One region of the Cytobacillus sp. T106 genome, then DNA from elsewhere that is predicted to be linked to it. Evidence: riboswitches for the same ligand, from Rfam matches in the RefSeq annotation. Region 1 holds a riboswitch; each other region holds the start of a gene.
What was found. Region 1 has a riboswitch for cyclic di-AMP ahead of ABU165_RS19760 (dicarboxylate/amino acid:cation symporter). Riboswitches for the same ligand answer to the same signal wherever they lie in the genome.
Positions count from the first base shown of each region.

Region 2: linked by a shared signal. The riboswitch ahead of glnA (type I glutamate--ammonia ligase) and the one ahead of ABU165_RS19760 (dicarboxylate/amino acid:cation symporter) in region 1 are both predicted to bind cyclic di-AMP.
Region 3: linked by a shared signal. The riboswitch ahead of ABU165_RS17015 (CBS domain-containing protein) and the one ahead of ABU165_RS19760 (dicarboxylate/amino acid:cation symporter) in region 1 are both predicted to bind cyclic di-AMP.

Region 1 is NZ_JBEUMK010000013.1:14,513-18,665, forward strand. It holds gene ABU165_RS19745 (hypothetical protein) at 79-420, shown strand; gene ABU165_RS19750 (twin-arginine translocase TatA/TatE family subunit) at 449-616, shown strand; gene ABU165_RS19755 (undecaprenyl-diphosphate phosphatase) at 703-1,524, shown strand; cyclic di-AMP (ydaO/yuaA leader) riboswitch at 1,597-1,734, shown strand; gene ABU165_RS19760 (dicarboxylate/amino acid:cation symporter) at 1,809-3,032, shown strand; gene ABU165_RS19765 (potassium/proton antiporter) at 3,106-4,153, opposite strand, start outside.
Region 2 is NZ_JBEUMK010000002.1:1,543-5,695, reverse strand. It holds gene ABU165_RS25160 (hypothetical protein) at 1-90, opposite strand, end outside; gene ABU165_RS04340 (hypothetical protein) at 110-511, opposite strand; cyclic di-AMP (ydaO/yuaA leader) riboswitch at 942-1,084, opposite strand; gene ABU165_RS04335 (Na-translocating system protein MpsC family protein) at 1,297-1,701, shown strand; cyclic di-AMP (ydaO/yuaA leader) riboswitch at 1,832-1,971, shown strand; cyclic di-AMP (ydaO/yuaA leader) riboswitch at 2,004-2,147, shown strand; gene glnA (type I glutamate--ammonia ligase) at 2,244-3,590, shown strand.
Region 3 is NZ_JBEUMK010000010.1:23,384-27,536, reverse strand. It holds gene ABU165_RS17020 (class I SAM-dependent methyltransferase) at 595-1,344, shown strand; gene ABU165_RS17015 (CBS domain-containing protein) at 1,762-2,205, opposite strand; cyclic di-AMP (ydaO/yuaA leader) riboswitch at 2,461-2,599, opposite strand; gene ABU165_RS17010 (hypothetical protein) at 2,958-3,143, shown strand; gene ABU165_RS17005 (LysM peptidoglycan-binding domain-containing protein) at 3,309-4,085, opposite strand.

The DNA of each region.
Region 1 (4,153 bases):
TCGTTTCTCAATTTTCGGTCTTTCCAAACCGGGACGGACGAAGTATGATAATTCTATCAAACTGAAAGGGAAGACACTATGGCGGGAATGAATCTCCTTTTCCTATTTGCAATCAGTGTTTATAGTTTATGGGGACTAGGTCATGACCCTTTCTCGAGCCTGCTTTCAGGCGATGACAAGCGTTTTGAAATGATTGTACTGGAGGAGGGCAAGGCTTTTTCGAAAGAAAAACCTTTTGAGCGAAAAGGGAAGCTCCTGGGAACAGCCCCGTATCTTCCATTATTGGCAGCGCCGGCCGGCATGCTGCTTTATAGAAGATATTTCCGGATGGATATCATGCTGGAAAAATTGAGGTTCCTGCTTACGCCGGTCTTTTTTCATTCTAAGTTTTTTATCTCCTCCTCTGTTAGTGATGGATAAAAATTAATCTGAAAAAAGAGGTGCAGAGATGAGGAATTTAGGATTTGGGGAAATCATGATCATCGTTTTTGTTGCGCTGCTAATATTTGGTCCGCAAAAGCTTCCTGAGCTTGGCAGGGCAGCCGGCAATACGCTTCGTGAATTCAAAAAGGCAACAAAAGGCATCATGGAAGATGATAAAGAGAAAGATAAATAAATAGATGGCAGGACTGCTCCGCCGAGTGAGAGCTCATATTAGAAGCTTTTGCATGCGGGGCAGCTGTTTTGTTCTGGAGGAAAATGATGAAAGAGATGATTGTTGCCCTGATATTGGGCATTGTTGAAGGTCTCACTGAGTTCGCGCCCGTTTCGTCTACGGGCCATATGATTATAGTGGACGATATTCTATTAAAATCCAAAGAGCTTTTCTCGAAGGAAGTAGCCAATACATTCAAGGTTGTCATTCAGCTTGGGTCGATCCTTGCGGTGGTGATTGTGTTCAAGGACCGGTTTATCCAGCTCCTCGGGCTGGGTAAAGGGGGGAAGGAACAATCGGATGGACCGAGGCTGAAGCTTACGCAGGTGATGGCAGGCCTGCTGCCTGCTGCGGTTCTTGGGCTTCTGTTCGAGGATTATATAGATAAGTATCTGTTCTCTGTCAATACAGTGGTAATCGGCCTTGTGGCTGGAGCATTGCTTATGATTGCAGCTGATTATTATTCAAAGAGGAAGCCGGCCATTGAGACAGTGGACAAGATCACTTACCGGCAGGCAATCCTCATTGGATTGTTCCAATGCATCGCTTTATGGCCGGGCTTTTCACGGTCAGGCTCCACAATCTCGGGCGGGGTGCTGCTTGGACTCAGCCATAGGGCAGCCTCTGACTTTACCTTTATTATGGCGGTGCCTGTTATGCTTGGAGCGAGCGGGCTGTCGCTCTTGAAAAATTGGGAGTATTTCACGCCTGATGCCATCCCATTCTTCATTGTCGGCTTCATCAGTGCCTTTGTGTTCGCCCTGGCCTCAATCCGTTTTTTCCTGGCGCTCATCAACAGAATCAAGCTGGTGCCGTTCGCCATTTACAGAATTATCCTGGCGGCAGTCATTTATTTTGTTTTTCTGTGAGGCTAAAGTACAGTTCCAGTATTTAAATATTTACAGAAGCTAGGTTCATAGAGTAAAATTAAAAAAAATTTATCGAAAGATGCGCTTAATCTTTTAAAGAGCGGGGGATCCAACCGGCATACACATGCCTCGGGGTGAATCCTTTACAGGTAGGGCACTCTCAAAGCCCGAATCCGACAGCTAACCTCGTAAGCGTTATTGAGAGGACAAGTCTGCGTTCAAACACAGAGGTCTCGCCCTCTGTGTTTTTTTATGCTAAAAATTCGATTAAGGAGGCTTGCATGATGAAACTATCAACAAAGATTATCATCGCTCTGATTGCGGGGGGCATTGTCGGCTTATTATTGAACTTATATTCCCCGGATTTATTTGAAACACTGAACACCTACCTGTTCACTCCGCTGGGGAAAATATTCCTCAACTTGATCAACATGCTCGTTGTGCCGATTGTTTTCTTCTCCATCACGCTTGGCACCGCCGGTCTCGGCGATCCGAAGAAGCTTGGAAGGATTGGCTTGAAGACAATTTCTTACTTTTTGGCGACTACCTGTATGGCTTTGATCATAGGGATCGCATTCGCCTATATATTCCAGCCGGGAACTGTAGGAACTTTTGATACTACCGGCGCGGAGTTCCAGGCGGAGGAGGCGCCGCCAGTATCAGACACCTTGCTGAATATCATTCCGACAAACCCGATTAAGGCATTTACAGAAGGAAACATGCTGCAGATCATTACCTTTTCTGTTTTCATCGGTTTTGCACTAACCATGCTTGGCGAGAAAACCAGAGGGGTCCTGAAGCTGTTTGACCAGGGGAATGAACTGATGATGTATCTTGTGAACCTGATCATGCGTTTTGCTCCGTATGGAACCTTCGGCCTGATCGTATCGGCAGTCGGCACTCAGGGAGTAGATGCGATTAAAGCGATGGGGCTGTACATGGGTGTGGTCCTTGCAGCGCTGATCGTCCATACACTTGTGACTTACGGGTCATCAGTATACTTTCTGGCAAAGCGTAATCCATTTGAATTCTTCAAGGGCTTTGCCCCTGCAATGAGCGTGGCCTTCAGTACATCGAGCAGTAATGCCACACTTCCGGTTTCCATGAATGTGGCCCAGAAGAACTTGAAGGTCCCTGAATCGGTGAGCAGCTTCGTTCAGCCGCTTGGCGCCACGATCAATATGGATGGAACAGCGATCATGCAAGGTGTGGCCACCATCTTTATCGCGCAGGTATATGGCCTTGATCTGACGTTCACCCAGCTGGTGACAGTCGTTCTGACAGCTGTGCTTGCGAGCATCGGAACAGCAGGCGTGCCGGGTGTCGGCCTGATCATGCTGGCGATGGTCCTTCAGTCTGTTAACCTTCCTGTTGAAGGGATCGCCCTGATCATAGGGATCGACAGGCTTCTTGATATGACGAGAACAGCCGTCAATATTACAGGCGATGCCGCTTGTGCAGTCATCGTCGGTGAATCTGAGAAAAAGAAAAACAGGGAGTTAACCTGATAATAGGGAAAGCAAAACACCGTCCGGATGAAGGACGGTGTTTTTTGATGGAACGGGTGAACCGCGGGAAGTACTACGCAGTCGGTTCGGCCGCTTCTTCTATTTTTTTCTGCAGAAGAAGCTTCTTGAGCTGCGGTTTGCTCTTGCGGCTGGCGAGGATATACAGCACATCCCCTGGAAGGATGATGGTGCTGCCGGCCGGGGTAATCAGTTCATCATTGCGGATGATGGCATTCACAAGCGCACCTTTAGGAAACGGGATATCAATCAGGGTCTGCCCGATGATCTGGGCATCATCCTCCATTTCGTATTCAATCATTTCTGCATCGGCCTTTCCGATGGACACAAGCTCAAGCGAATGCATAGGCGTCGTTTTTTTCGGTCCGGTCAGCTTGAGTCTCGCTGCGAGTGCTGTAATCGTTGAGCCTTGAATGAGGCAGCTGGTCAGGACGACGAAGAAGACGACATTGAAGATCTGCTGGCTTCCCTCAACTCCTGCAAGAAGAGGGAAGGTGGCCAATACGATTGGTACGGCTCCCTTAAGTCCGGCCCAGGAAAGGAAAATGAGTTCGTTCGTTTTATATCCCATCCTGATAGTGGACAAGAAGACGGCTGCAGGTCTTGCAATCAATATAAGGATTGCAGAAATGGCGATGCCTTTCAGGAATATATCCAGGCTGAACAGCTCGGAAGGGAACACCAGCAGGCCGAGAATCACAAACATCATGATCTGCATCATCCAGGCAAATCCTTCAGAAAAGCGGAAGATGGTGTGCTTGTAGGCAAGTTCCATGTTTCCGATGATAATGGCAGCGATATAGACGGCAAGAAGGCCGCTTCCGCTCGCAAAGGCTGTAATTCCATATGTTAAAAGTGCAAAGGCTGTGGCAAAGACAGGATAGAGGCCGCCTGAATCAAGATTGATGCGGTTAAGGGCAAACACGGCCAATCTGCCGAAGATCAGTCCAAACAGGAGGCCAATGCTCATCTGGAGGAAAAAGGTTCCGATCAAGGACCAGATGCTTGCTTCCGGAAGGGTGATCAATTCAATCATGGCGACTGTCAGGAAGACAGCCATCGGATCATTGGAGCCTGATTCTGCTTCAAGAGTGGCGCCAATC
Region 2 (4,153 bases), on a different contig from region 1:
TTGCTCTACGGCTTCAGCGGACCAACTGGCAAGTCCGAGCATTAAAGCCGGCAGGATGATGAAAAGGCTGACCATGATAATGTCCGACATTTTGATAACCTCCTGATTTCTAACTTAATAGACATGAAATATTGCTGCTTTTGGAATACACCACATATTTTGCTCCATATGCGCAATAAAGGCGCATTGGATAGCCATGAACCGTGGCATCGACAATGATAGGTGCACAAGTGCTGTTCCTGATGACCTTCAGCAGGGTGCATGTTTCTGCAATCTCACTTTCAAAGACAATCACCTTCCTGAACCGTCCCTGGAGAATCAAGTACTCATCTTTGAGGCCGAACTCCACCACACGCTGATGGCCCCTGCTTTTTAAAGCTCTGATCACTTGAGGATCAGATGAAACAAGGCAGCATGAATGCGAATCGCTCAAATGGCTTTGTACCCGCAGGAGCACTTCTTCATTTGGAATGCAGACAAGTATGGCATCCTCTGTTTGAGGCAGTGTCAACACAGTTACCTCCCTTCTTTTTTAAAGCCCTGATTTACTCGTTGCTCAGAGATCATCAAAAAGCATTATCATGCCTGAAAAGTTGTGAAAGCGTTTGTTCTCAGCTGAAATACTGGAAATAAAAACCATATTCTGAATACAAAAAGAGACCAATGATTACTTCTCCCCCAATATGAATCCAAGAGCACAGATCATCCGCATCTTTGTCCAGATGCAAAAAACTGCATAGAAAAATCTCTTGTTCATTTGGAGAAAAAGCACCCATTGGTCTACTTAACACCCAGCCGGCTGGCATCAGCCCTCTATGTGTTCTGTCTTCCATGTTCACTTTTTCAAGATAGGCATAATAAAAAGACCTTCTTATCACTCAAGCTGCCCTGTCCGTTGTTTGACACAACAAAAATGGGCCCCCTGAAAAGGCGGTCTCTATGACCTCCTTCGCTTTAGCCGACGAAGTTAGCTGACGGGTAGGATGGCGAAAGAGTTTGAATCTCATCCCTTCTGCAATAGCAGAATTAACCCCAGTTGATTGGTTCCTCCGTTCTCGTTTCCGAGACTAGGCCGAATATTGAGTTGTTTGATTGCTGTTTACGAAAGCAATCGTACTCCTGCTCAAGGAAAATGTAAATCTTAAAAAAATGCCATATTTGGCTGTTTTTTTTGATATTGAGGATTTTTCTTTAGTTTTTCTCTTAAATGCTGACTAATTAGCTGTTTTTCGATGTTTTTTGAAATTCATATTTTTATTGACTTTAGCAGTGCCTCTCACTAACATAAACCTTGAAATTCGCTATAACTTTGAAAATCTCAGGGAGGAACTGGAATTGCAATCTTCTAAACGACGATTAGAGGCTGAATTAAGTGAAGCATTCATCAAGCTGCAAAGGGAGCTGATCGGCCGCGGGCCGCAGGAGACCAGGACATATATTGTGGAGGATATGGTCATTGCCAGATTCAAAGGTGTCCTGACTGTGGAAGAAAAGCACCTGGTTGAACATGAAACCGGCAGGCAGCTTGTCAAAAAGATGCGGCAGGTTCTAAGAGAAATGTACAGCACGAACATTGAGGAGATAGTCGAAAAACATACCAAATGCAAAGTCCTTTCAAGCCACAGTGACATCAGCACCAAAATGGGAGAACGCATGGAAGTGTTTGTGCTCGATAGAAACCTGGAAAAATGCCTTGAGTAAAAAAGTTGTATTTCTTTAAAAAAGAGAGCATTTTCGAGAAAAGTGGATTTTTCTAAAGAAATTCAATCCTAATTTCTTATTTTCCGGGTTTTTCCTTTATGCGAGTGGAGATTATCATAAATCCTAATTCTGACCTGATCCGCTGAATCCATACAGAACGGAGGACCCAACTGATTATTCCAGAATAATTATGGGGTGAAGCCGAAAGGCCGGGGGACTTCTGCCTTCCGAACCCGTCAGCTAACTTCGTAAGCGTTGCAGGAGAGAGGAGCGATATCCATCCAGCCTGATTACAATTATATAGCACTGAAACGCTGAATCTTATTGAGCGGGGGAACCAACTTTTGACTGCATGCTGCAGTCTTGGGGTGAAGCCATGAATGGCAGGGAGACTCTTACCTTCCTAATCCGACAGCTAACTCCGTAAGCGTTGTTTAAGAGAGTGATCGTTGCCATACAAGCACACGTTTGTTTACCTGTGCCTAAGCTGCGGAGAATACTCTCCGCAGCTTTTTTAATTTTAGTAAAAGGGGATCGTGCCGATGACTCAGGTATCAGAGCAAAACAAAAATTATATTAAAATAAAAGAAGCCCAGAAAAAATATCATATAGAACTTCTTCATCTTCAATTTGTTGATTTAGAAGGAGTCCTTAAGCATGTGACCATTACCTTTGATCAGCTGGACGATGCCTTAGAGGGGAAAATCATGTTCGATGGCTCCTCCATACAAGGTTTCAGCCCTATCAACCAATCAGACTTATACCTTAAGCCGGACATAAACACTTTTTCCGTCATTCCATGGTCGATAGAAGAAGGATATAGTGAAGCCAGGCTTTTGTGCAGCGTGGCCAATCCTGATGGCACCCCATTCGAGGGTGACCCCCGCAATGTACTGAAGAGGACGGTCGAGAAAGCGGCAAGCTATGATTATTCAATCAGCATCGGTCCGGAACTGGAATTCTTTTTATTTGGGATGGATGAGAGTGGCAATCCTACGACAGTTCCTCAGGATAGCGGAGGATATTTCGAACCGGCCCATGACCTGGGTGAAAAAGTCCGCCTGGAAATCTACCGGACCTTAAAGGCCATGGGATTCAAGATTGAGGCCTCCCACCATGAGGTCGCAATGGGCCAGCATGAAATTAACTTTAAGTTCATGGATGCCCTGGCATCAGCCGACAATGCCACCACATATAAATGGATCGTGAAAAATATCGCCAAAAACTTCAACTTGCACGCCTCCTTCATGCCGAAGCCAGTCCAGGGATTGAACGGTTCCGGCATGCATGTGAATATTTCACTGTTTAAAGACGGGCAGAATGTATTTTTTAACGAAAATGATCCAAACGGACTCTCGGAAGATACTTATTATTTCATAAACGGCCTGATGAAAAACATTGCGACTCTTACAGCCATCACCAATCCGACAGTCAATTCCTATAAGAGGCTTGTCCCGGGGTTTGAAGCGCCTTGCTATATGGCCTGGTCCACATGCAACCGGTCGACCCTGATCAGAATTCCCTCATCACGGGGAGCCGCAACCAGAGTGGAAGCACGCCATCCCGATCCATGTGCAAACCCTTACCTGGCTTTTTCGGTGATTGCAGAAGCAGGGCTGGAAGGAATCCGATTAAAGCAAAGGCCTGCCGATCCCATTAATGAAGACATATACAGCATGCCCGAATCCAAAAGAGAATTACTCCGGATCAGCCACTTACCGGACAATCTGGAAACAGCACTCGATTTATTGGCAGACAGCCCTCTCGCAAGAAAAATTCTCGGCGATCACATTTTCAGGAAGTTCATTTCTCTAAAAAGAGCTGAGTGGAAGGAATACCGGAACACAGTGCACGACTGGGAGCTTAAGAGGTATCAGATGAAGTTTTGAAGATGTGGGGCCGGGGGGTCAGACCCCTTGGCCCAGTCTCAAAAAGAGCCAGGGGGTCTGGCCCCTTAGCTCTTTTTCTGTAAAAAATTGGTGATTACGAGACTCCAATTGATTAAAATAAAAGATAGATTGAGAGCGGGGAGGAATCTAATATTAAATCGCTGATTGGGAGAATAATCTCAGCAACAGGCATACTGTTTTTCATTTCTTTGCCACTTACCATCTTTTTGGTCCTATTTTTGACTGTTATGTCCACAGACGCAGATGAAAAAGGGGCTATAACATTTAGCCTCCTGCTGCCGGCTGCCTATATCATCCTTGTTTTAATTTACATAGTCCTAGTTTCCCTTAAGCAATTTCTTTGGAACAAGTATCAGATAGGACAGAGAATACTTAATAACTGGGAAAAGTACAAAATTGTGATTATTATAGCAGGCATTATTTTAATCATGCTATTCCGCGGTCCTCTGATCGCTATTCTTAGTATATGGTTCATTGATTGGGTTTCTGAAAAAATGAAGAATTGGAAAGCATCTACGGTCTGGTTCTTTGCCCTTGCTCCA
Region 3 (4,153 bases), on a different contig from region 1:
AGATTATGAGCTTTACTTTACTAATAAAATCAGTCTTGAGCCGTATAAAAATACAGCCGGGGCTGATTTTTGATTTCTGCAGAATTTCTTACACTAATAATAGAAAATGAGTGATAAGGAAAACTCTGATATGGCCGATAGTTAAAATACGCTTGTTTGCTCTGAATTGTATTTCCAGGGGTTATACTTGATCGCGCTCTGGCTGCTGTTTTAATCATTGTTTCTGATATGGAAATATTGTTTTTAGAGCTTCTTTAATAAACATCTGTTTTAGCATGATCAGCTGAGTGTCATTCAGGCGTTTCTTCCTTATTGCCGCCTTCACAAAAGCGAATACTTCCTTTTCTCCTGACTAGTCAGTCCGGCTGGCAGTCTTCTTGACATGGCATCATCCCAGGTTGCTTTCCTGGTTACATCTGCTGCTTTCCATTACTCGCCATCTCTATGACACTGCTGAAAATCTTGCTTAAACAAAGCGAATAGACTAATTTTCCCTAAGATTTAAAGGAGAATATTGGAAGTGCACCGAATATTGATAGAGGTTCCTCAGGTCAGCATGAGAGCCATTTTATAATTGGATAAAGGATGATACTTATGAAAACAGAAATTCTAGAGAAAAACAAAGAAAGCTGGAACCTTTCAGCAGAGCGCTTTTTTGGCCGAAATCCGCTCCCTGAGTATGGTCCCCTGGCCCCTGTAGAAGATGAACTGAACCTGCTTGGCGACCCTGCCGGGAAAAAGGTGCTGGATATCGGCTGCGGCAGCGGGCATTCTCTTCTCTATATGGACAGGCGGGGTGCGGCCGAGCTTTGGGGCATTGATTTGTTGCCGAAGCAGATCCATACGGCACAGCAGGTGCTCGGCGGTGCTGCAGCGCCAGTAAGACTTTTTGAATCCCCTATGGAGAATGATCCGGGGCTCCCTAATCAATATTTTGATATTGTCTATTCCATCTATGCTCTCGGCTGGACAACGAGCCTCGAGGAAACGCTGGGTAATATCCACAGGTATTTAAAGCCTGGCGGCACTTTCATTTTCAGCTGGGAACATCCCTTTTTCAGCAGAATCAGGAGCAAAGATTCCTCCATTATTATCGATAAGCCTTATCACGAAGAAGGCATTTATAACCATGAGGGGTGGAATACGCCTGCTTTTATGCAGCAGTATAAGGTAAGCACCTATATCAATGCGCTGGTCAGCCAAGGTTTTAAAATCGAGAGAGTGATAGAAGAAGCATGTCTATCAGAGGAAGACAGGAAAAGGCACAGCAACCGCTGGTATTCCTATGAAAAAGCCCAATATCTTCCGACAACTATCATTATTAAGAGCACAAAAGCTATTTAAAGGATAAGAGCCGGGTACGCCCATGAATCTTACTGCTTCATATGCAGCATCTTCACCGCTGCTTTGTATAGTCTTTTGTAACTATATGGGATTAAGAATATTAATGCGGAAACCGGCATGAATTATGGCAGATATGGAAAGATTATTGCCTAAACAGGCCCGATTATAGGCATATCAGGCATGATTGTGAAGGTATCCGGAATGATCGTCCTTAATTTTGATGTAATCTCTTTAAAAGTCGGGCGAAGCAGCTTCTAGATGTAATGCTCACCCTTCATTTTAAAGTCTTCCCCCTAAAATTGATGCCATTTTCCAACGGAACAATGCAATCCCTGTATCAATCCTCCCCTAACCCCTGCTGCGCCAAAAAGTCCATACAAAATTGTATGGACTTTTTTTCTAAATAAAAGCGGCTGCTTATGTTGTCTTGCTCTGCTCCCCGGGAACAGACAAGTCCCTTTCTTTGAAGCTGCCTGCCAGATAATCGATAATTTCCCTTCTTCGGATCAATCCTATGAATACGCCGCTGTCGTCCGTAACAGGGACAAAATTCTGATTTAGTGATGAATTAATGATTTCTTCCATCTCACTGCTAACTAGCACTGGCTCATATGATCTATGAAGCGGCACATCCTTCAGCATCACTCCCTGGATCTCATTAAAGTCGACCCTGCCCATGCTTTTGAGCTTCCATAACAAGTCTCCTTCTGACAAGGAACCTACATACTTTCCTTCTTTATTTAATATCGGAAAGGTTGTATAACGGTGATACTCCATTTTTTCCATGGCTTGCCTCATTGTCCAATGGTCGTAGACAAAAACCAGTTCATTTTTAGGCAATAAAAAAAACGCGATATTCATTACAGCTGATTCTCCTTCTTCTTATCAGTGAACACCTGCAGCATTCAATCCGGCTTAATGGTTCCCTTGGGATTATTGGGCACAAACTGTCCCTTGGCAATGAAAATGCCTAAACAGCCACATTCCCTTTCTTCCCTGAAAACAGCCGCTCTAAAACGTACGCAGATAATATACAGCACAAAAAGACCTATCCTGGCTCCAGGCAGCTTCTGCAAATTTGGATGCAAGGGTGCTGCTCATTAGGCGGTCTAAAATGACCTCACTCGCTTTAGCCGACGAAGTTAGCTGACGGGCAGGATGGCGAAAGATCATTCTCATCCCTCCTGCTTCCTGCAGGATTAGCCCCAAAAATTGGTTCCTCCGCTCTCAATATGAGATTAAGCCGATTCATTTTTCAGGTGTTGAAATAATTTTACTTCCAACTTTCCGTATAAGCAAATTTCTGCATATCCCTTTTTTTATCTGACTTTCAGCATTCTGCAAAAAAATGAGTGAATCCTCTATTCTACAAAGACATCAACATGTTTTCAACCCGTTTATTTCTTTTTTTATTTCTTTTTTATTTTCCGTTGACAGCCATTAAGTTCGTGAGTAAGATAAGGCAGAACAGGATTTATTATTGGAAATCATGACTTAAAAATCCGGTTTCTCCTCCTCTGTTTTTGTATAAAACAAGAGGATCTGAGAATAGGAGAAACCATGATGGAATGCATGCATTATACCTTTTAAACACCACAGCAACGGGAGGATTTATGGGAAACACTTGCCGATATGTCATTAATGCAGTTGGAAAAGGCGGAGAAACCTACTATACGCAATGCAAAGATAAAAAAGAAATGGAAGAATGGATTTCTGAGCATCAGGACCGGATAGTGATGGAGGAAATCAAGGTGAAGGACAAAAATAAGCATCCGCTGCTGAAGCTGTTTTCAAAATAAAGCATAACACCCTATAGACTTGTACTGATAGAGAGCTTGCTGAAGCTCTCTATTTTCTACCTAGCCATTCTACTTTCATTTAAGCAAACATTGCCGAAGAAGTCTGGAAATAATCATGGGGAATGGCAAGGGAGGGGACCGCTGGATCCCCTCCCTTTTTCATTTTCAGTTTGCTTTCACGCTTCCGAGAATCGAGATCATTGTCCCGTAAACCTCTTCTGATTCCTCCTGGTTCACATAATGAATGGTGAATCGAAGCAGCTTCCCGTCTACATTTTTGACAATGATGTTTGCCTGGTCAGTTTTGTTATGTGCGTGCAGCACCATCATACTGTCTCTATAAAATGGAAGCTGTACTGGTTTCATTTCTTCAGGCTTGCCAATCGTCCTAAGATATTCCAGAGAATTTTTCTTTACTTCATCCATTGCTGATTTTCCGTCAAGAACTTCCACCCTGGCAAAATACCGGCTATTCTTCCCATATTCCAAAAGGAAGCGGCGCGGCTCTTCTGCATGAAATGTGTAACCTTTCTTGGGGGAAACGGACAATTTCACCTTTTCAGCATCATATGAAGCAATACTGCCTTTATTGACTGACAGATTCTGCCCTATTAGGATCAGGTCGCTCCTCAGTCCGTTTATTTTCTTGAGTTCAGCGACACTGAGACCGTATTTTTGTCCGAGTCTCCAGAGTGTGTCTCCTTTCTTCACTGTAATCTTTCCGGGAACCTCCAATCTGCTGCCTGCATAGATCAAATCGCCCTTTAATTTATTGAGATGCTTCAGCTGTCCGACTGTACTGCCATATTGCCTGGCAATGCTATAGAGAGTGTCCCCTTTTTTGATCGTATAAAACTCTTCAGCAGATGCAGTGCCCTGGCTGAATGTCAGAATGCCAAGGATGACAAGCGCTGAAGCAGCCAGTTTTTTTACTTTTTTCATTTTAGAATCCCCCTTCTGTCAATCTTGTTGTATTTTGCCTTCACAACAGATTAGACGGGGAGAACAAA